Regions from separate parts of the Kribbella sp. NPDC104218 genome, predicted to be linked through region 1. Evidence: riboswitches for the same ligand, from Rfam matches in the RefSeq annotation. Region 1 holds a riboswitch; each other region holds the start of a gene.

Region 1 (7,234 bases):
TTCGTCTTGGCGTTCCGGCTCTTCGCGGTCGGGATCGTCATCACGTTGTGGGCGTACTGCGTCCGCGCCCACTCCTGCTTCTCGTTCTTCCGGTAACCCAGGTAGCCCGGGTCGATCAGCACGTCCTGCCCGTGCCAGTTGTACGTGATCGCCGTGTGGTCCTCGTGCCCGTGGTACGCCCGCGGGAACCCGAACCGGATGCTGTACGACGACTCCTGCCCGAACGGCCGGTTGTCACCCCAGCCCGTCCGCCCGAAGATGTACCCGGCCCGGAAGATCCCGGTCCGCTTGGCCGGTTTCGTCCCCTTCTTGCCCTGGGACGCGACGAACTCCAGCGGCGTCCCGGGGGCGGTCTCGAGCTTCTGCTTGTTGGTGTTGCCGATCTGGTGCAGCTCGCCGTTCGCCTTGGTCGCGAGCGCCAGCCAGAGCGCGAGCTTCTCCCGGCGCTTGTCGATCTCCGGGCCCGGCTCGGTCTTACAGGCCCGCAGCACCTCGGCCGCCCGCCCCCAGAGCCGGTAGTTGAACGACGCGTACCCGACGGACTGCTCGTTCGTCGTGCCCTCGTCGTCGATCGCGTGCACGACGGCCTCGTTCAGCCGCTTGACGGCCAGCTCCTTCAGATCGGCCCGGTCGTAGGTGCACCCGATCCCGAACAGCGCGATGCTCTCGTCGGTGCCGTGGTTGCGGATCCCGCTCCAGTGCTCGGTCATGAACTTCGCGTGGTCGTTCAGCGCGGTGTCCAGCCACTTGTACTGCGCCGGCAGCGTCCGGGCCTGCAGGCTCTTGAGCGTGGTCTGCCGGATGCAGATCAGCACGTTCGTGCGGTGCATCGTCGACTCGGTCGCGCTCGCGCCCTGCCAGGGATACGGGTTGTCGCGCACCCAGTCCTTCGCGATCGCGAGGGTCTTGTCCAGGGCCTGCCGGTTCCCCCGGTCGGCGCCGTAGACGCCGTTGCCGAGCCAGCGCAGCGAGTGCAGCCACAGGTGCCAGCTCGGATCCTTGAACGGGTCCGCGTCCCAGCGGATGTTGCCCTTGCCGTCACCGACCTTGGTCGCCGGGTGGTTGCCCCAGGCAAACTTCTCCTCGAGGACCAGGGGCAGCGAGACCTTGGTCTGGATCCCGCTGAACCCCGGGCAGGCGTACCCGGCGGCGGCCGGCCCCCGGCGCGGCGCCCGGCCGGCCGGTGCCGGCGTGCTCACCGGCGCCGCGGTCGCCGTCCGCTCCGGTTCCATCGTGCCCAAAGGGGCAGTCTGCAACTGCTCCTTGGGCAGCAGGAAGTACGCCGCGCCCGCCAGCGCCACCCCGCACACCAGCAGACATCCGAGCAGCAGCCCAACTGCGCTCTTGGCCCGTCGCCGTCCTTGCACCCCAGCCTCCTTCGTCCCGCCCCGGTAAAGACCAAGACGTGCCGAAGTGGTGAAATTGTTGCAAGAAGCACCAAAACGGAGTGGACTTTTCGGAACTAGCCGATCGCAGGATAGAGCGGGAACTTCGCCGTCAGGACGCCGACGCGCGCACGCAATTCAGCTGTGAACGACTCGCTCGGCTCCTGAATCAGAGCCGCTGCGACGATGTCGGCCACCTCCGCGAATTCGGCCGCCCCGAACCCGCGGGCCGCCAATGCGGGCGTCCCGATCCGCAGCCCAGACGAGACCATCGGCGGCCGCGGGTCGAACGGGACGGCGTTGCGGTTCACGGTCAGCCCGACCGAGTGCAGCCGATCCTCGGCCTGCTGGCCGTCCAGCGCCGAGTCGCGCAGGTCGACCAGCACCAGGTGCACCTGCGTCCCTCCGGTCAGGACCGTAATCCCGGCCGCGCGGACGTCGTCGGCCAGCAGCCGGTCCGCGATCGCCTGCGCGCCCTCGAGCGTCCGCCGCTGCCGGTCGCGGAACTCCTCCGACGCCGCCAGCTTGAACCCGACCGCCTTGGCGGCGATCACATGTTCCAGAGGACCGCCCTGCTGCCCGGGGAAGACCGCGGAGTTGAACTTCTTCGCCAGGTCGGCCCGGTTGGTCAGGATGACGCCGCCGCGCGGCCCGCCGAGCGTCTTGTGGGTGGTCGTGGTGACCACGTCGGCGTGCGGGACCGGGCTCGGGTGCAGCCCGGCCGCGACCAGCCCGGCGAAGTGCGCCATGTCGACCATCAGGTACGCGCCGACCAGGTCCGCGATCCGCCGGAACTCGGCGAAGTCCAGGTGCAGCGGGTACGCCGACCAGCCGGCCACGATCAGCTTCGGCCGGTGCTCGAGCGCGAGCCGCTCGACCTCGGCCATGTCGACCGCGAAGTCGTCCGGACTGACGTGGTACGCGACGACGTCGTACAGCTTGCCGCTGAAGTTGAGCCGCATACCGTGCGTGAGGTGCCCGCCGTGCGCGAGGTCGAGGCCGAGGATCGTGTCACCGGGGTCGAGCAGCGCGAACATCGCGGCGGCGTTCGCCTGGGCGCCCGAGTGCGGCTGGACGTTCGCGAAACCCGCGCCGAACAGGGCCTTGGCCCGGTCGATGGCCAGCTGCTCGACGACGTCGACATGCTCGCAGCCGCCGTAGTACCGGCGGCCGGGGTAACCCTCGGCGTACTTGTTGGTCAGGACCGAGCCCTGGGCCTCCATCACCGCGAGCGGTGCGAAGTTCTCGCTGGCGATCAGCTCGAGGGTGTCGCGCTGACGGCCGAGCTCGGCGGTGATGGCGGCGTGGATCTCCGGATCGAACGCGGCCAGGGACTGGTCGAGCATCTCACTCACCGCCGATCAGGGTCGTGTAGGCGGCGGCGTCCAGCAGGCTGACCTCGCCCGTGATCCGCAGCCGCAGCAGCCAGCCCGCGCCGTACGGGTCGGTGTTCACCAGGCCCGGGTCGGCGACGACGGCCTCGTTGATCTCGGCGATCTCGCCGTCGAGCGGCGCGAACAGATCGCTCACCGACTTGGTCGACTCGATCTCGCCGCAGGTGTCACCGGCGCGGACGGCGTCGCCGGCCGCGGGCAGCTCGACGTACACGACATCGCCCAGCGCTTCCCCTGCGAACGCTGTGATGCCGACCGTCGCGATGTCGCCGTCGACGGCGATCCACTCGTGCTCCGCGGTGTACTGCAGGTTGGTGGGAACGGACATGAGAGCTCCTAGGCGCGGCGGTAGAAGGGCAGGGCGACGACCTCGACGACGTCGTGGGTCCCGCGGATGTCGACGTGCAGCTGGGTGCCGGGCTCGTCGTAGCCGGCCCCGACGTAGGCCATCGCGATCGGGTGACCGAGGGTGGGGGACGGCGCACCGCTGGTGATCGCGCCGATCTGCCGCCCGGACTCCGGGTCGTGGACGGCGTACCCGCTCCGCGGCGACCGGCGTCCGGCCGAGGTGAGGCCGACGAGCACCTGCCGCGCGCCCTCGTCGCGCCGGCGGGCGAGCGCGTCCCGGCCGACGAAGTCACCCTCTTTGCCGAAGGCAACGACCCGGCCGAGCCCGGCCTCGAACGGCGTGGTCGCGGCAGTCAGCTCGTTGCCGTACAGGGGCATTCCGGCCTCGAGCCGAAGCGTGTCCCGGCAGGCCAGCCCGGCCGGCAACAGCCCGTGCGGAGCGCCGGCCGCCAGGAGTGCGGTCCAGATCCCGGCGGCGTCGTCCGGCCGGCAGTAGATCTCGAAGCCGTCCTCGCCGGTGTAGCCGGTGCGCGCGAGCAGGATGTTGCGCTCGGCAAGCGTCCCGGCGCAGATCGCGTAGTACTTCAGGTCGGCCAGCGGCAGCTCGGTGAGCGTGGCGACGATCTCGGCGGACGCGGGGCCCTGGACGGCGATCAGCGTCCAATCAGCCGTGGTGTCGCGCAGCTCGGCGTCGAAGCCGGCGATCCGCTCGACCAGCTCGTCCCGGACGGCGGCCGCGTTGCTCGCGTTCGCGACGATCAGGAAGTGTTCCTCGGCGAGCCGGTAGACGACCAGATCGTCGAGGATGCCGCCGTCCGCGGCGCACAGCATCGTGTACCGGGCGCGACCGGCGCCGATCTTCGACGGCTGCCCGACCAGGCTGTGGTCGAGCGCCTGCGCGACCTGCGGCCCGGTCAGCTCCAGCTCGCCCATGTGGGACAGGTCGAACAGGCCGGCCGCCGTCCGGACGGCGGTGTGCTCGGCGATGTCGGAGGTGTAGCGCACCGGCATCGACCAGCCGGCGAAATCGGTGAACGACGCACCGAGTCGTTGATGTTCCGCATGCAGCGGCGTTGGACGTGACGACGTCATGGCTGGGAGGCTCCCTCGGTCCGGCGTCACGGACACGTGACGCCTCTGCTGGGTGACCTCCCCGCTCTGTCATCGGTACCTGAGAGCTTCGCCGCCGGGTGTGGCGGTTTGCACCGTGGGTGCGGGTCGCCCGCAGTTGCGCGGGCACCCGGCTTTCCAGAGTTCGCCTCATCGGAACGGTCGCTTGGGCCTGAGAGATTCTGGGGAGATTTGCTCCTTCGGCGCCTCATCGTGATGGATGAGGACTCTCCCGCCCCGATTCGAACGGCGCGATATGCGGTTGAGCCGCCGACTCTAGGGTGTGCCCGGCGGCCGGGTCAATCGGCGTCCGGACCCGCTGATGTGATTGGGTCGGCGGGTGACTGCCAACGACGCCGAGGCCCGGAGCCGGCGCGCCCAGCTCGTGGTCTGGGGCGTGTACGTCGGGATCCCGGTGCTGTTCCTGATCGCGACGGTGACGATCAACCTGTCCGCCGACCAGGCGCTGGTGGACTGGAAATCGGTGCTGATCCCGGTCGCGGCGATCGCCGGCGGCTGGCTGTTCCGCGACCGCAGCCGCTGGAAGCCGGACCGCTGGGCCTCGGTCGGCGCGATCACCGGGAGCACCGCCGCGCTGTTCGGCGTCTTCGCGACGATCGTGATCGGCGGCCCGGCGCTGTTCTGCGTCCCGGCGGCCGCGATCGGCGGCGTGATCGGGTTCCTGATCGGCCGGTGGGGCGAGCGTCAGCTGCTCCGGCCCGCGGTGGCCGGGCTGGGGGACACGCCGTACGAGCTGACGTTCCGGATCCGGGGGATCAACCGGCTCCGGCTGACCGTCGGCGACACCTCAGTGACGCTGCGGGCGACCGTCCGGGCCAAGAGCGCGGACGGCGACAACACCCGGGAGAACATCCAGGACGTGCCGCTCTCGGTGCTGAAGGTGTCGGAGACCACGCTGGCCGGCGGTGAGGAGCTGGAGTACCCGATCCGCCTCGACCGGACGCCGGTCAGCACGCCCGGCCCGGCGCTCGTCGTCCAGACTCTCGCGACCGAATGGATCCTGCCGCACGACGAAGCCGTCGTACTGGCCGAGATCCTGAATCGCCGGATCGCCGCGGCCGCGGCGCCGGCGAACTGAGAGGACGGTCGCGATGTTCCGCCAGATGTCGGTTTTCGCGTGGACGCTGATGCTGCTCGGCCTGGGCGGACTGGCCTGGTTCGTGATCTGGCTGGTCCGCCGCGAGCGCTACCGCAAGTCGTTGCGGGATCGGGGCTGGACGTTCGTCGGCTCGCCGGCGTTCGCCGCGGTCGCGCGGCTGGGCAACCCGCCGTTCGGCATCGGGTTCACCCGGTCGCCGGACGATCAGATCACCGGGGCGACGAGCCAGGGCCGCCCGTTCCAGGTGATCGAGTACAGCAACGATCACTGGGGCGGCTGGGTCGGCATGGTGACGCTGTCGCGGCGGCTGCCCGAGTTGTGGATCACCGGCGGGCAGACGCAGCCCCGGTACGGCGTGATGGCGACGATGGTCCCGGTTCCGGCGCAGCTCGGGGCCGGTTGGACGGTCGGTGTCCAGGAGCCCGAGTTCGCGACCGACGTGCTGACCGCCCAGCTGTGTGAGCAGCTGTACGCGATGGCCGCCGGGCAGCCCGGGCTGAACCTGAGCATCGACGGCGACCAGCTCGTCGTCCTCGACCCGCCGCGCAAGGACGCCGAGCTCCTCGCCCCCTGGCTGGAGCAGCTCGCCGCGATCGCGGCCGCGATCGATGCGGCTCCGCTGGACCGCTGGATCCAGCCCGAGCGTGAGGCCCGGCTGACCTTCTACCAGCACCCGGACTGGTACTGGATCGGCGAGGACGACCAGCTGCTGCAGACCACCCCGATCACCCGATCGGGCCATGGGCACCGCACGAGCGAGGTGATCCGCGGCCGGGACGGCGACGGCCCGCCCTTCGTCGCCTTCACCCACCACTGGAAGACGACGCGGACCGAGTCCAGCACGGACTCCGAGGGCCGCACCACCACCCGGACCGTGACCGAGCATCACAGCGAGGCGATGCTCGGCTTCCAGCTCCCGGCGCGGATGCCGTGGCTGCAGGTCGGCCGCCGGGGCTTCGGCGGTGGGATCAGCTTCGAGAGCGAGGACTTCAACCGGCAGTTCGGGATCTTCGCGCAGGACAAGAAGTTCGCCTACGACGTGATCCACCCGCGCCAGATGGAGTTCCTGATGGCCAACCCGCCGTCGGGGTTCCAGATCGTCGACGACTGGGCCTGGTTCAGCCCCGGCGAGCACAGCCACCCGCTGGTCGCGCACAACTCCCGCTTCCTGCGGACGTTCCTGGCCGGGATCCCGCGGTTCGTCTGGCGCAATCTCGGGCTGCCGGATTCTCCTTACCCGCAGACCTAATCCAGCGGGATCGTTGCCCATAGCCCGCAGTGGTGACTGCGTGCGACGTCGGTCCGTCCGAGGTGCAGATCGAGCGACTGGACGACGTCGTCCGCTGGGCGGAACCGCGGCCAATGGGGGAGTGCCGGCGTGTTCGGGTCACCGGTATGCGCGAAGGCAGACCAGTAGTCCAGCATCGCGTTCGCGAGCCGGCGCTGATCGCCGTCGAGGGGCGCTCCGCCCACCCGGAGGTCGAACAGGTACAGCGCGTCGGCCGAGTGGTACGCGTCGTACGGGTAGCCGACGGCTGGCAGCGTCGGTGGCGCCGTCCGATCGGCGAACTCGTACGCGTACGTCGGCGCGTGGCGCGCGTAGGTCTGATTGCGGCGCAGCGTCGGGCAGGCGAAGGCGCTGTCGGTACTGACGGCTGCCCAGGTCCGGCTCGGATTCCCGAGCGGGTACCGCGCCCGGACCCGATCGGCGTGCGGGCCGAACGCCTGGTCCAGGTACTCGCCGTACTTCGCCGGGGTCAACTCCCCGAGCAGTGCGTCGTAGATGCCTTGCAGGTAGGTTCCCTCGTCGCGGGTCGTGCCGGACAGCAGTGGGACGTCCTGCGTCCGTCCCGCTTGCAGGACGACGGCCGGGTTCT
Region 2 (7,234 bases), 1.2 Mb from region 1:
AAACCCGAGACCCCGGACGACGACCCCACCGTCGTCGCCAGCTGGTGGGCCGACGAGCCGGCCAAACCCGGCGCCCCGGACGAGACCCGCCCGGACGAGCCTGGCGCGGAGCAGCCGGCCGCCCGGGCGAAGGGCGAGCACGCGAAGCCGCCGCGGTACGAGGCGCCGGCCGCCGGCAAGCCCGAGGAGCCCGCCGAGCAGCCGCATCCGCCCGCGCCGACGCCGATGCCGGCGGTGAAGAAGGCCCGGACGCCGAACCAGGCACTGAACCGGCTCAAGGCGGGGTTCAAACCGTCGCGCGGGCAGGCGATCGTGGCGGTGGTGCTGGCGCTGGTGGCGTGTGTCGCGGTGGTCCAGGTCCGGGTGACCCGGGCGGACGACGGGTACCAGAACGCCCGCCGTGAGGATCTGATCGCGATCCTGGACGGCCTCGGGCAGAACACCCGCCGGCTGGAGAGCGAGATCACCGAGCTCGAGGAGCGGAAGAACTCGCTGTCCTCGAGCGCCGACAAGGCCGAGACCGCGCGCGCCCAGGCCGAGGCCCAGGTGCGCACACTCGGCATCCTGGCCGGGACGCTGCCGGCCGTCGGCCCCGGCGTCCGGATCACGCTGAACGATCCCGAGGGCAAGATGACGTCGAGCAACCTGCTGGACGCCATCGAGGAGCTGCGCGACGCCGGCGCGGAGGCCATCCAGATCAACGGCTCGGCCCGGGTGGTGGCCAGTACCGACTTCGTCGACGACGCCCCCGGGATCCGCGTCGACGGCCAGAAGCTCAACTCGCCGTACGTCATCGAGGCGATCGGCGAGTCGCACAACCTGGCCGAGGCGGCCAACTTCCCCGGCGGCCTGGTCAGCGAGGTGACCGGTCCGCAGGTCGGGGGGACCGCCGAGGTGACCGAGCAGACCAGTGTCTCGATCACCGCCTTGCACCCGCTGGAAGAGCATCGCTACGCTCGCCCGGCGCCCAGCCCGACCAAGTAACTTCGCGCGAGACTTTCCAGAAAGAGGACGAAGGTGTACCCCGAAGACCTGAAGTACACGGCCGAGCACGAGTGGGTGAAGGCCGACGGCGAGGCCCCCGTGCGGATCGGTATCACCGACTTCGCGCAGGACGCGCTCGGCGACATCGTGTACGTCCAGCTGCCCGAGGTGGGCAGCGCGGTGCGGGCCGGCGACGCCTGCGGCGAGCTCGAGTCGACCAAGAGCGTCAGCGATCTGTTCGCCCCCGTCAACGGCACCGTGACCGCGGTGAACGAGGCCCTGGCCGACCAGCCGGACCTGGTCAACACCGACCCGTACGGCGAGGGCTGGCTGCTCGACATCCAGGTCGACGACGCCGCCGAGGTCGAGGCCCTGATGGACGCCGAGACCTACCAGGGCCAGCTCGACCCGAGCTGATCACCGGCTGATAGGTTTACCGGACCTCAACCGCTGATCGAGGGTTGGGGTCCGGGTCCACACTGTTATCACGGGGTCTACGCAATCAACGTCGCCTAACGGCGATCGGGAGGATCACAGCATGCCGTTCTGCAACCAGTGCGGGCACGAGAACTCCGAGGGCAGCCGCTTCTGCTCGCAGTGCGGAGCGATGCTCCCTGGCGCGGACCGACCCGCCGCCGCGACGCCGGCCCCCGGCGTCACCGACACCGCGATGCTGACGCCGATCTCGGTCGAGCCCGAGACCGAGCGCTTCGATCAGGGTGAGCCGCTGTCGGCCGACGACCAGGCCGCCGTCGGCGCGCTGCCGGCCGGGTCCGCCCTGCTGATCGTCCAGCGCGGCCCGAACGCGGGCAGCCGCTTCCTGCTGGACGTCGACGTCGTCACCGCCGGCCGGCACCCGGACAGCGACATCTTCCTGGACGACGTCACCGTCTCGCGCCGGCACGCGGAGTTCCGCCGCGACGCCTACGGCGTCAAGGTCCGCGACGTCGGCAGCCTGAACGGCACCTACGTGAACCGGGACCGGATCGACGAGGTCCAGCTGACCAACGGCGACGAGGTGCAGATCGGCAAGTACCGGCTGGTCTACTACGCCAGTGGCCAGGCCTGAGCTCTCGATCGGCGAGGTGCTGGCGGTCCTGCAGGCCGAGTTCTCCGGCATCACGATCTCCAAGCTCCGCTTCCTCGAGGCCGAAGGGCTGGTGAGCCCGGCGCGGACCGCGTCGGGCTACCGCAAGTTCAGCCCGGACGACGTCGAGCGGCTGCGCTACGTGCTGACCGCGCAACGCGACCAGTACCTGCCGCTGAAGGTCATCAAGGAGCACCTCGGCGCGATCGACCGCGGCTTGCGACCGGCGGCCGGCGGACCGCCGGTCGCGCCCAGGACGCCGGCCACCGGTCCGGCCGCTGACGATTTCGGTGCCACCGGCATCGAGTTGCGGCTGACCCGGGCCGAGCTGCGGGCCGCCGCCGGCGTCTCGGCCGAGCTGCTCGACCAGCTGGAGAGCCACGGGCTGGTGGTGGCCGACGGCAAGCACTACGGCGGTGACGCGATCGTGGTCGCCCAGGCCGCGGCCGAGCTGGCGACGTACGGGATCGAGCCGCGCCACCTGCGCCCCTTCCGGACGGCGGCCGACCGCGAGGCCGGCCTGATCGAGCAGGTCACCGGCCCCCGCCGCACCGAGCAGACCGAACACCTCGCCGCCCTGACCGTTCGGTTGCACACAGCACTCGTCCGGTCCAGGCTGCCGCGGTGAACGACGCGGAGTAGGGTGGGGGAGTGCGCGAAGTCGACGTGGTCGGAGTCCGGGTTGAGATGCCCTCGAGTCAGCCGATCGTGCTGCTCCGAGAGGTCGGCGGCGAGCGGTACCTGCCGATCTGGATCGGCGCGGCCGAGGCGAGTGCGATCGCTTTCGCCCAGCAGGGGATGGAGCCGCCGCGCCCGCTGACGCACGATCTGTTCGCCGAGACCATCCGGCTGCTCGGGCACACGCTCAGCCAGGTCCGGATCGTGAACCTGACCGACGGCGTCTTCGAGGCGGTCCTGGTCTTCGACGACAAGACCGAGATCTCCGCCCGCCCGTCGGACTCGATCGCCCTCGCCCTGCGCACCGGGACGCCGGTGTACTGCACCGAGGAGATCCTCGCCGAGGCCGGGATCCCGGTCCCGGACAGCGAGGGCGGCGCCGACGAGGTCGAGGAGGAAGAGGAGGTCGAGCGCTTCCGCGAGTTCCTCGACCAGGTCACCCCCGAGGATTTCGACAAGAGCTGAGCACGTTTCGGCCTTGGGTACCGGCAAGACCGGGAAGGTAACGATTCGTGTGGGAGTCGCGACACGCTAGCGGCTCGGAGCGGTTGTCGTTGACCCTCCCAGGTCGGCGGCTTACCGTGAAGGAGTTGTGGGGTGCGGTAACTCCACGGAGGTAACTCGTTCCAGTCGGTATCCAGGGAGGCTCAGGCGTGACACGCACCGGCGACACGGATCTGACGGCGCAGACCACGTCCGAAGCACGAGCCGCGGCGGCCGCCACTGCCGGCGTGCAGGGTCTGCTCTTCGACGACGATCTGCGGCCGATGCCCGAGGATGTCGGCTTCCGCGGGCCGACGGCCTGCGCCGCGGCCGGGATCACCTACCGTCAGCTCGACTACTGGGCGCGCACCGGCCTGGTCTCCCCGTCGGTTCGCCCCGCGACCGGCTCGGGGACGCAGCGGCTGTACGGTTTCCGTGACGTCCTGTTGCTGAAAGTGATCAAGCGCCTGCTGGACGCCGGGATCTCGCTGCAGCAGATCCGGACGGCGATCGCCCACCTGAGCAAGCGCGGGATCGACGATCTGACCCAGATCACGCTGATGAGCGACGGCGCCTCGGTGTACATGTGCACCTCGCCGGACGAGGTCATCGACCTGCTGGCCGGCGGCCAGGGCGTCTTCGGTATCGCGCTCGGCGGCGTCTGGCGTGAGGTCGAGGGCTCGCTGTCCGAGCTGCCGACCGAGCGCGCCGACGGTCACGGCGAGGACGACGGCGAGAGCCACGCCAGCGACGAGCTGGCCGCCCGCCGCCGGGCTCGCATGACCGGCTGAGGTACCCTCGTTCCAGCTGTTCACCGCACTCGGGAGAGTCCCGTTCATCCAGCGGGCGCCGAAGGGGCAATTCCTCCCCGGAACCTCTCAGGCCCATGGACCGGGTGCGTCAGGCGACTCTGAAGCGTGCGTCCGCGCCGTGACAGAGGGGGAGGCCACCGGAAGCGACTAGCAACGGAGCCTCTTGATGACCGAAATATCAGCCATCTTCGCCGACCGGCACATCGGGCCGCGCCCCGATGAGGTCGCCCGGATGGTCCAGCTGCTCGGGTACGCCGACGTCGACGCGCTCGTGGACGCCGCCGTCCCGGATTCGATCCGGATCGCGGAGCCGCTGCGGCTGCCGGAGCCGGCGTCCGAGGTGGACGCGCTGACCGAGCTGCGCCAGCTCGCCGCCCGTAACAACGTCGCCACCTCGATGATCGGCCAGGGCTACTACGGCACGTTCACGCCGTCGGTGATCGTCCGCCGCCTGGTCGAGAACCCGGCCTGGTACACGGCGTACACGCCGTACCAGCCGGAGATCTCCCAGGGCCGCCTCGAGGCGCTGCTGAACTTCCAGACCGTCGTCTCCGACCTGACCGGTCTCCCGACCGCGAACGCGTCGCTGCTCGACGAGGGCACCGCGGCGGCCGAAGCCATGACCCTGGCGCACCGGTCGAACCGCAAGAGCAAGTCGAACCGCTTCCTGGTCGACGCCGACACCTTCGCCCAGACCATCGCGGTCGTCGAGACCCGCGCCGAGGCGCTCGGGATCGAGGTCGTCGTCGCGGACACCACCGACGGCCTGCCGCAGGGCGACTTCTTCGGCTTCCTCGTCCAGTACCCGGGCTCGGGCGGCGTCGTCCGCGACCTGAAGCCGCTGATCGAGGCCGCGCACGCGCAGGACACGCTCGTCGCGGTCGCCTCCGACCTGCTCGCGCTGACCCTGCTCGAGGCGCCGGGGGAGGCCGGGGCGGATATCGTCATCGGCTCGTCGCAGCGGTTCGGCGTCCCGCTGTTCTACGGCGGCCCGCACGCCGGTTTCATGTCGGTCCGCGCCGGGCTGGAGCGCTCGCTGCCCGGCCGCCTGGTCGGCGTCTCGGTCGACTCCGACGGCGCCCCGGCGTACCGGCTGGCGCTGCAGACGCGTGAGCAGCACATCCGCCGCGAGAAGGCGACGTCCAACATCTGTACGGCGCAGGTCCTGCTGGCCGTCGTCGCGTCGATGTACGCCGTCTACCACGGTCCCGACGGGCTGAAGGCGATCGCGAACCGCGTCCACGACTACGCGGGCAAGCTGGCCGCGTCGCTGCGCGCCGGTGGCGTCGAGGTCGTCCACGGCGACTTCTTCGACACCGTCCTGGCCCGCGTCCCGGGCGCCGCCGCGGACGTCGTCGACGCCGCCCGGCAGAACGGCATCTGGCTGCGCGAGGTGGACGCGGACCACGTCGGCATCTCCTGTGACGAGAAGACCGATGTCGCCGCGCTGACCCGGGTCTGCCAGTCCTTCGGCGTCCAGTACGACGACACGCTCGCGGCCCCGGCCGTCGCGGTCGCGCGGACGTCGGAGTACCTGACCCACCCGGTCTTCAACACGCACCGCTCGGAGACGTCGATGCTGCGCTACCTGCGCAAGCTCTCCGACAAGGACTACGCGCTCGACCGCGGCATGATCCCGCTCGGCTCCTGCACGATGAAGCTGAACGCGACCACCGAGATGGAGGCGGTCACCTGGCCGGAGTTCGCCGACATGCACCCGCTGGCCCCGATCGAGGACGCCGCCGGCTACGTGAAGCTGATCAGCCAGCTGGAGCGCTGGCTGGCCGAGGTGACCGGCTACGCGAAGGTCTCCATCCAGCCGAACGCCGGCTCCCAGGGTGAGCTGGCCGGGCTGCTCGCGATCCGCGGCTACCACCGGGCCCAGGGCGACGAGGGCCGCAACGTCTGCCTGATCCCGTCCAGCGCGCACGGCACCAACGCCGCCTCGGCCGTGATGGCCGGGATGAAGGTGGTCGTCGTCAAGGGCAACGAAGACGGCACGATCGACCTGGCCGACCTGCGCGCCAAGGCCGACGAGCACGCGGACAAGCTGGCCGCGATCATGATCACCTACCCGTCCACGCACGGCGTGTACGAGGAGAGCGTGACCGAGGTCTGCCAGATCGTCCACGACCACGGCGGCCAGGTGTACGTCGACGGCGCGAACCTGAACGCCCTGCTCGGCCTGGCCAAGCCGGGTGAGTTCGGCGGCGACGTCAGCCACCTGAACCTGCACAAGACGTTCTGCATCCCGCACGGCGGCGGCGGTCCGGGCGTCGGCCCGGTCGCGGTCGCCGCGCACCTGGCGCCGTACCTGCCGAACCACCCGCTGCTCGACCAGGCCGGGCCGGAGTCCGGCGTCGGCCCGATCAGCGCCGCGCCCTTCGGTTCGGCCGGCGTCCTGGCGATCTCCTGGGCCTACATCCGGATGATGGGCGGCGAGGGCCTGACCGCCGCGACGAAGAACGCCGTCCTGACCGCGAACTATGTCGCCAAGCGGCTCGAGAACGTCTTCCCGGTGCTCTACACCGGGGAGAACGGCCTGGTCGCGCACGAGTGCATCCTCGACCTGCGCCCGATGACGAAGGAGACCGGCATCTCCGTCGACGACGTCGCCAAGCGGCTGGTCGACTACGGCTTCCACGCGCCGACGATGTCGTTCCCGGTCGCGGGCACGCTGATGGTCGAGCCGACCGAGTCCGAGGACCTCGGCGAGCTGGACCGGTTCTGCGACGCGATGATCGCCATCCGGCACGAGATCGACCGCGTCGCCGCGGCCGAGTGGCCGGCCGACGACAACCCGCTGGTGAACGCGCCGCACACCGCGGCCTCGGTCATCAACGACAAGTGGGAGCACGCCTACACCCGCGAGGAGGCGGCCTTCCCGCAGTCGGTCGACCGCGCCTCGAAGTACTGGCCGCCGGTGCGCCGGATCGACGGCGCCTACGGCGACCGGAACCTGATCTGCTCCTGCCCCTCCCCGGAGGCCTTCGAGTAAGCCCGGTTCGAATTAGAGTTCGGTCCTATGACTGATGTCCGTCCCGACACCGCGGCCGCCCTGTACGCCGCGGTCGCTGCCGCTCAGAGTGAGACCAGAGTGCCGTCGCTGGCGGCCGGGGTGGTGCGGGACGGACAGCTGGTCTGGACGGGTGCGCGCGGGCGGTTCGCCACCGCGCACGGGCTCGAGCCG
Region 3 (7,234 bases), on a different contig from region 1:
CCGTCACCCGGGCCCAGCGCGCGGGCTACCGCGCCGAGGTCGTGCGGCACGGCGACCTCTCGCCGGCCGACCTGGCCCAGTACGTCGAACTCGCGGAGAAGTGGCGGGGCGCGCAGACCGAGCGCGGCTTCTCGATGGCGCTCGGCCGGCTCGGCGACCCGACCGACGGCCGGTGCGTGATGGTCATCGCCCGGGACGACGACGGCCACGTCCGCGGCCTGCTGTCGTTCGCGCCGTGGGGTCTGCGCGGCGTCTCGCTGGATCTGATGCGCCGCGACCCGGAGTCCGTGAACGGCCTGATGGAGTTCATGGTCGCGGCGCTGGTCGAGGCCTGCGGTGACATCGGCGTCCACCGGATCTCACTGAACTTCGCGATGTTCCGGGAGATCTTCAGCGACGCCGAGCGGGTCGGCGCCGGACCGGTGCTGCGGCTGACGAACGCGCTGCTCACCGCGGCGTCCCGCTTCTGGCAGCTGGAGAGCCTGTACCAGTCGAACGAGAAGTACCTGCCGCGGTGGTCGCCGCGGCTGATGTGTTACTCCCGCGGCGCCTCGCTCGCGCAGGTCGTGCTGGCGGCCGGGACCGCCGAGGGCTTCCTGCCCGCGCCGCGGCCGTGGACGCGCGTCGACAGCGCCGAGCAGGATCCGCACGGGATGCACGTGATCCACGCGAGTGACGGCGACACATTCGCGGCCGCCGTCCACGCACAGGAGGATGAGCTACTGCGGCCGGCGCTGCCGGAGCGCAACCTGACCGAGCAGGAGCGGATCCGGCGGACCAAACTGGTCGAGCTCGTTGCCGCGGGCATCGATCCGTACCCGGTGTCGGTGCCGCGGACCGAGACCCTGGAACGGATCCGCGAGCTACACCAGAACTTGCCGGCCGATCACCGCACCGGACACACGGTTTCGGTCACCGGGCGCGTGCTGCGGATGCGCAGCCATGGCGGGCTGGCGTTCGCCCAGCTGCAGGACGGATTGGTTCAGCTGCAGGTGATGCTGACCGCCGAGGCGTGCAGCGAGACCGCGCTCAAGCACTGGCGGCATCTGGTCGATATCGGCGATCACGTCAGCATCACCGGTGAGGTCGTGACGAGTAAGCGCGGTGAGCTGTCGATCGCCGCGACCGAGTGGGCGATGGCGGCCAAGTGCCTGCATCCGTTGCCGGACAAGCGCAAGGGGTTCACCGATCCGGAGTCCCGGGTCCGGCAGCGGCACATCGACCTCGTGATGAACCCGGAGTCGCTGCGGATGATGCGGCACCGCAGCGCCGCCGTCCGGGCGATGCGCACCGGATTCGAGAGCCGCGGCTTCATCGAGGTCGAGACGCCGATGCTGCAGGCCGTCCACGGCGGCGCGAACGCGCGACCGTTCCAGACCCATATCAACGCCTACGACACCGACCTGTTCCTGCGGATCGCGCCGGAGCTGTTCCTGAAACGGCTGAGCGTCGGCGGGCTGGGCAAGATCTTCGAGCTGAACCGCAACTTCCGCAACGAGGGCGCCGACGCGACCCACAACCCGGAGTTCACCTCGGTCGAGGCCTACCAGCCGTACGCCGACTACCACGTGATGCGCGAGCTGACCCGGGAGCTGCTGATCGAGGCCGCGACCGCGGTCTTCGGCAAGCCGGTGGTCCAGCGGCCGGACGGCGAGATCGACATCTCCGGTGAGTGGCCGGTGGTCACCGTGCACGACGCGGTCGCGCGGGCGGCCGGCGTCCCGGTGAATCCCGACACGTCGACCGAGGCGCTGCGGGAGCTGTGCGCGGAGCACGGCGTCCACACCCGGATGGACATGTCCGCCGGTGAGCTCGTCCTGGAGTTGTACGACGAGCTGGTCGAGCCGCACACCACGCTGCCGACGTTCTACACCGACTTCCCGCTGGAGACGTCGCCGCTGACCCGCACGCACCGCAGCGAGCCGCGCCTGGCCGAGCGCTGGGACCTTGTTGCCTTCGGCGCCGAGATCGGGACGGCGTACTCCGAGCTCGTCGACCCGGTCGAGCAGCGGCGCCGGCTCACCGAGCAGTCGCTGAAAGCGGCCGCCGGCGACCCGGAGGCGATGTCCCTCGACGAGGACTTCCTCAGCGCGCTCGAGTACGCGATGCCGCCGACCGGCGGGCTCGGCATCGGCGTCGACCGGGTGATGATGATGCTGACCGGCCAGAACATCCGCTCCACGCTGGCGTTCCCGTTCGTCCGTCCGGCCCAGCGGAGCTGATTCTTAACGTAGAGCTGGTTCGTTTCTCGGTGGGTCCGCCCGTACCGTTGGAGTGCGCGGGGTTGGGGCTACTGGGGTGGGTGGAGCGGTGCGGCTCGGGGTGGTTGTGGTGTTGCTGTGCGTGCTCGCGGCATGCGCGCCGGCGCCTGTTGCGGGCGGGCGTGAGCCGACGCCTACGCAGGGCACGTCGGCCGTGGGGTCGGCTCCGGCCCGTGGCCCGCTGGACCAGGCGGCGTACCAGGCCGAGCTGGTGAAGATCGAGAAGGGCCTCGGCGGGAACCTGCGCGCGCTGGCTCGCGCGCAGACGGCCGAAGGGCTCGCGCAGGCGATGGGTGATCTGTCGAAGGCGCTGAACAAAGCGTCGGGTCAGTTGGCCGCGATCACGGTCGCCGCGCGGCTGAGCGGCGTCCATCAGCTGTTGCAGGATCGGATCGGGGTCGCCGCGTACCGGCTGGCCGATTCGGAACAGGCCGAGCTGGATGCGCGCTGTGGTGGCGGCGCGTACACCTCGGAGAAGGTGCAGCGGCAGCTGCGGGCCGATCTGCAGCCCGCGTTCAAGGCGCTGACGGCGCGCGAGCTGGTCTTCGGCGGCAGCCTGCCGAACCCGGGGAAGGCGCCGGTGGCCGAGCGGCCGGCGAACGGCGCGACCGTCGTCCGGCGCGGCGAGGCCGGGACCGGGCGGCTGGAGATCACCAACGGGACGTCGAAGGATGTCGCGATCTCGGTCGTCTCGGACGGGAAGCCGCCGCGGGAGCCGCACGTGATGACCTACATCCGGGCCGGGAAGGCGGCCGCGATCACGCGGATCGGCGGGCCGTACCACCTGTATTACAAGAGCGGCGCGGAGTGGAGCTCGGAGCGGCGGCAGTTCGCGACCGGGTGCTCGTTCCAGAAGTTCGAGCAGGCGTTCGGCGCGGACAAGTCGTGGAAGATCGACCTGCAGCGCACCGTCTCCGGTAACGCGCCGACCAAGTCGGTGGAAGCGTATTAGGGTTATGTGACATCGGCCATGTCACGATGACAGGACGCCGTCCCGCGGTCACGATGAGGTCATGAGCGCAACCGCGACGGTCACCGTGGCCGGGGTCCCTGGGGTCGAGGTCGCCTACCACCGCAAGGGCGCCGGCGAACCGCTGGTGCTGCTGCACGGGATCGGCCACCACTGGCAGGCCTACGACCCGGTGATCGACGAGCTGGCCGAGCACCACGACGTGATCGCGCTCGACTTCCCCGGTTTCGGCGCCTCCCCCGACGTCCCGGACGGCGTCCCGGACGAGCTCGACAGCTTCGCCTACACCGTCGACGCGCTCTGCCGGGCCCTCGACGTCGATCGGCCGCACGTCGTCGGCAACTCCCTCGGCGGCCTGGTCGCGCTCCGCCTCGGCCAGCTCGAGCTGGCCCGCACCGTCACCGCGCTCTCCCCGGCCGGCTTCTGGTCACCCCGCGAGAACCGCTGGGCGATCAGCCTCCTCACCAACCTGCGCCGCGTCGCCCGCCGTACCCCCGAACCGACCGTACGCCGCCTCTCCCGCACCCCCGCCGGCCGCCGCGTCCTCACCGGCACCATCTACCACCGCCCGGCCCTCCGCGCCCCCGAAGCCGTCGTCGCCGAATCCCGCGCCCTCCGCGACGCCCCCGCCTTCGAACGCGTCGCCGCTCACGCCCGAGCCGGCGAAACCTTCCACGGCGACGTCCCCGCCGTCCCCGTCACCATCGCCTGGGGCACCCACGACCGCATCCTCCTCCCCATCCAAGCCGCCCGAGCCCACCTCCAACTACCCAAGGCCCGCTCCGTCCCCCTCCTCAACTGCGGCCACGTCCCCATGAACGACGACCCACCCCTGATCACCCGAACCATCCTCGAAACCACCAAAGGCTGAGGATCAGCACTCGATCACGTTGACGGCGAGGCCGCCGCGGGAGGTCTCCTTGTACTTGATCTTCATGTCGGCGCCGGTTTCGCGCATGGTCTTGATGACTTTGTCGAGGGTGACGACGTGGACGCCGTCGCCGTGCATGGCCATCCGGGCGGCGTTGATGGCTTTGACCGAGGCCATGGCGTTGCGTTCGATACAGGGGATCTGGACGAGGCCGCCGACCGGGTCGCAGGTGAGGCCGAGGTTGTGTTCCATGGCGATCTCGGCGGCGTTCTCGACCTGTTCGGGGGTGCCGCCGAGGACTTCGCAGAGGCCGGCGGCGGCCATCGAGCAGGCCGAGCCGACCTCGCCCTGGCAGCCGACCTCGGCGCCGGAGATCGAGGCGTTCTCCTTGTAGAGGACGCCGATCGCGGCCGCGGCGAGCAGGAAGCGGACGACGCCGTCCTCGGTCGCGCCCGGCACGAAGCGGCGGTAGTAGTGCAGGACGGCGGGGATGATGCCGGCCGCGCCGTTGGTCGGGGCGGTGACGATGCGGCCGCCGGAGGCGTTCTGCTCGTTGACGGCGAGGGCGAACAGGTTCACCCAGTCCATCACCTTGAGCGGGTCGACCGACCAGGGGTCGCGGGTGAGCTTGGTGTGCAGCAGGTGCGCGCGCCGCGGGACCTTGAGCCCGCCGGGCAGGACGCCCTCGGTCTCACACCCCTCCTGCACGCAGTCCTGCATGACCTGCCAGATGTGCAGCAGGCCGGCGCGGATCTCCTCCTCGGTCCGCCAGGCGAGCTCGTTGGCGAGCATCACCTCGCTGATCGACAGCCCGGACTCGCGGCACCGGTCGAGCAACTCCGCGCCGGTCCGGAACGGGTACTTCAGCACGGTCGTGTCCGGGACGATCCGGTCCCCCGCGGCGGCGTTCTCGTCGACGACGAACCCGCCGCCGACCGAGTAGTACGTCCGCTCCCGCAGGACGGCGCCGTCGGCCCCGCGGGCCAGGAACGACATCCCGTTCGGGTGGTACGGCAGGGCTTTACGCCGGTGCATGATCAGGTCGGTGTTGTCGTCGTACGCGATCTCGTGCGTCCCGTTGAGCCGCAGCCGGCCGCGCTCGCGGATGGTCTCCACGCGGGCGTCGACGGAGTGCGTGGCGACGGTCTCCGGGTCCTCGCCCTCGAGACCGAGCAGCACCGCCTTGTTACTGCCGTGGCCGTGCCCGGTCGCGCCGAGCGAGCCGAACAGCTGCGACTCGACCCGGGTGGTCGCGGTCAACAGGCCGTCGGCCACCAGCCCGTGGACGAACGTCCGGGCCGCTCGCATCGGGCCCACGGTGTGTGAGCTCGACGGGCCGATCCCGATACTGAACAGGTCGAAAACACTGATCGCCATCCGTGTGGAGGTCCCTTCCGGTCGTCGTTGACCGAGTGGTGTCCTCCCCACTCTGTTGGACCGATGTCCTCCAGAGGTGCCTCGCCCGTACGGTGAAGGTGCCTGAGAGATTCTTGGGGAGAGTTGCTCCTACGGCGCCCGGGTCGAGCCCAGGTCTCTCCCGCACGGGTTCATGCGGCTGTTGAATTAGCTTCCGCACGCGACGGTACGGCGGCCTGCTGGCCGCCGTCAATCCGGCCGGTCCGCACTGCCCAGATCTCGAAGAACCAGGTGAACAGCGGCGGAACACTCGCGGCCAGCGCGACCAGCGTGACCGGCCAGGACCAGCGCAGCGGGCCGCGGACGAGCAGCACCGTGAGCACGTAGACGACGAAGATGCCGCCGTGGATCGGGCCGAAGATCTTGACCCCGATCTCGTTGTCGGACAGCACGTACTTGAACAGCATGCCGATCAGCAGGCCTGTCCAGGAGACCGCCTCGGCGATCGCCACCACCCGGAACCACCGTGAGTGTGTCATCGCGCCCGACCCTAACAAGCCCCTCAAACGACAACCGGGGTGGTCCAGGGGGCGTTCCCCGATGCCCGCGAGCAAGCGATTACCGAAGACTCGAGGAAATGAGACCCAGAGCACTCGCGTGGACTGTCGCCCTGACCGTCGCCGCTTCCAGCCTCACCGTCCTCCCGGCCTCGGCCGCCGTGCAGTGGAAGGACTGCGTGGCCGAGGGCAAGGACGACCCCGCGGTCGTCCAGGGTTCCGAATGCGCGACGCTGCGGCTGCCGGTCGACTGGCGGAACCCGAACGGTCCGACCTTCGGGTTCGAGATCGCCCGCCGGACGGCGAAGCAGCAGCGCCTCGGCGTCCTCGTCTTCGGGCCCGGCGGCCCAGGGGACTCCGGCGTCGACCGGATCAAGACCGGGATCAGCCGCTTCAGCCCGCAACTGCAGGACCGCTTCGACATCGTCAGCTTCGACCCGCGCGGCATCGGCCGCAGCAACCCGGTGAAGTGCTCGGCCGAGCTGATGGCCGCGATGCCGTCCCCGATCATCAAGAGCGCCGCGGAGTTCACCGCGACCCTCGACTTCAACCGCCGCCTCGCCGCCGACTGCCGCGAGCACACCGGCCCGCTCTACGACCACGTCGACACCTGGCAAACCGTCCGGGACGTCGACGCCATCCGCCGCGCCCTCGGCGAACGCCAGATCTCCTTCCACGGCAGCTCGTACGGGACCCAGCTCGGCGCCCAGTACGCCGAGACCTACCCGCGCAACGTCCGGGCGATGGTCCTGGAGAGCGTGCTCGACCACAGCCTGGCCGGGCCGCGCCAGTTCCTCGACGTCCAGGCCGCCGGCGTCCAGGACTCGTTCGACGAGTTCGTGAAATGGTGCGACCGGACGCCGTCCTGTGCCCTGCACGGTCAGGACGTCCGGGCTGTCTGGGCCGATGCGCTGGCCCGGGCCGGCAACCCGTTCCAGCTCAGTTTCAGCACCTTCCGGATGCTTTACGGACCGCAGTGGAACGCTCTCGCCGACTCGCTGAAAAACCTTGCCCTCAGCAAACAATCCGCCGCGCTGACCGCGCACACTTTCATCCCGTTCTGCCAGGACTGGAACCTGCGCGTCACCAACTACCGCGACTACGCGAGGCTGCTGAACCGGATCGCCGACAAGAACCCGGACATGCCGTACCCCGGCCAGCTGATGGCCGTCTCGGTCTGCCTGGGCGCACCCAAGGCCAACAACCCGCAGCATCGCCT

The links. Region 1 has a riboswitch for glycine ahead of gcvT (glycine cleavage system aminomethyltransferase GcvT). Riboswitches for the same ligand answer to the same signal wherever they lie in the genome.
Region 2: another riboswitch for glycine. It lies ahead of gcvP (aminomethyl-transferring glycine dehydrogenase); the one in region 1 lies ahead of gcvT (glycine cleavage system aminomethyltransferase GcvT).
Region 3: another riboswitch for glycine. It lies ahead of ACZ6ZD_RS05890 (L-serine ammonia-lyase); the one in region 1 lies ahead of gcvT (glycine cleavage system aminomethyltransferase GcvT).

What each region holds. Positions count from the first base shown of each region.
Region 1 is NZ_JBVJMQ010000003.1:76,690-83,923, forward strand. Features, by position in the region: gene ACZ6ZD_RS25415 (heparinase II/III domain-containing protein) at 1-1,367, opposite strand, end outside; gene glyA (serine hydroxymethyltransferase) at 1,463-2,731, opposite strand; gene gcvH (glycine cleavage system protein GcvH) at 2,733-3,107, opposite strand; gene gcvT (glycine cleavage system aminomethyltransferase GcvT) at 3,116-4,219, opposite strand; glycine riboswitch at 4,284-4,381, opposite strand; glycine riboswitch at 4,387-4,482, opposite strand; gene ACZ6ZD_RS25435 (hypothetical protein) at 4,578-5,336, shown strand; gene ACZ6ZD_RS25440 (hypothetical protein) at 5,362-6,606, shown strand; gene ACZ6ZD_RS25445 (carboxylesterase/lipase family protein) at 6,603-7,234, opposite strand, start outside.
Region 2 is NZ_JBVJMQ010000003.1:1,315,623-1,322,856, reverse strand. Features, by position in the region: gene ACZ6ZD_RS30835 (DUF881 domain-containing protein) at 1-984, shown strand, start outside; gene gcvH (glycine cleavage system protein GcvH) at 1,018-1,401, shown strand; gene ACZ6ZD_RS30825 (FHA domain-containing protein) at 1,523-2,053, shown strand; gene ftsR (transcriptional regulator FtsR) at 2,040-2,699, shown strand; gene ACZ6ZD_RS30815 (bifunctional nuclease family protein) at 2,723-3,214, shown strand; gene ACZ6ZD_RS30810 (MerR family transcriptional regulator) at 3,517-4,023, shown strand; glycine riboswitch at 4,044-4,136, shown strand; gene gcvP (aminomethyl-transferring glycine dehydrogenase) at 4,211-7,042, shown strand; gene ACZ6ZD_RS30800 (serine hydrolase domain-containing protein) at 7,070-7,234, shown strand, end outside.
Region 3 is NZ_JBVJMQ010000001.1:1,250,613-1,257,846, forward strand. Features, by position in the region: gene lysX (bifunctional lysylphosphatidylglycerol synthetase/lysine--tRNA ligase LysX) at 1-2,222, shown strand, start outside; gene ACZ6ZD_RS05880 (hypothetical protein) at 2,311-3,213, shown strand; gene ACZ6ZD_RS05885 (alpha/beta fold hydrolase) at 3,275-4,102, shown strand; gene ACZ6ZD_RS05890 (L-serine ammonia-lyase) at 4,106-5,479, opposite strand; glycine riboswitch at 5,560-5,652, opposite strand; gene ACZ6ZD_RS05895 (DUF3817 domain-containing protein) at 5,650-5,997, opposite strand; gene ACZ6ZD_RS05900 (alpha/beta fold hydrolase) at 6,096-7,234, shown strand, end outside.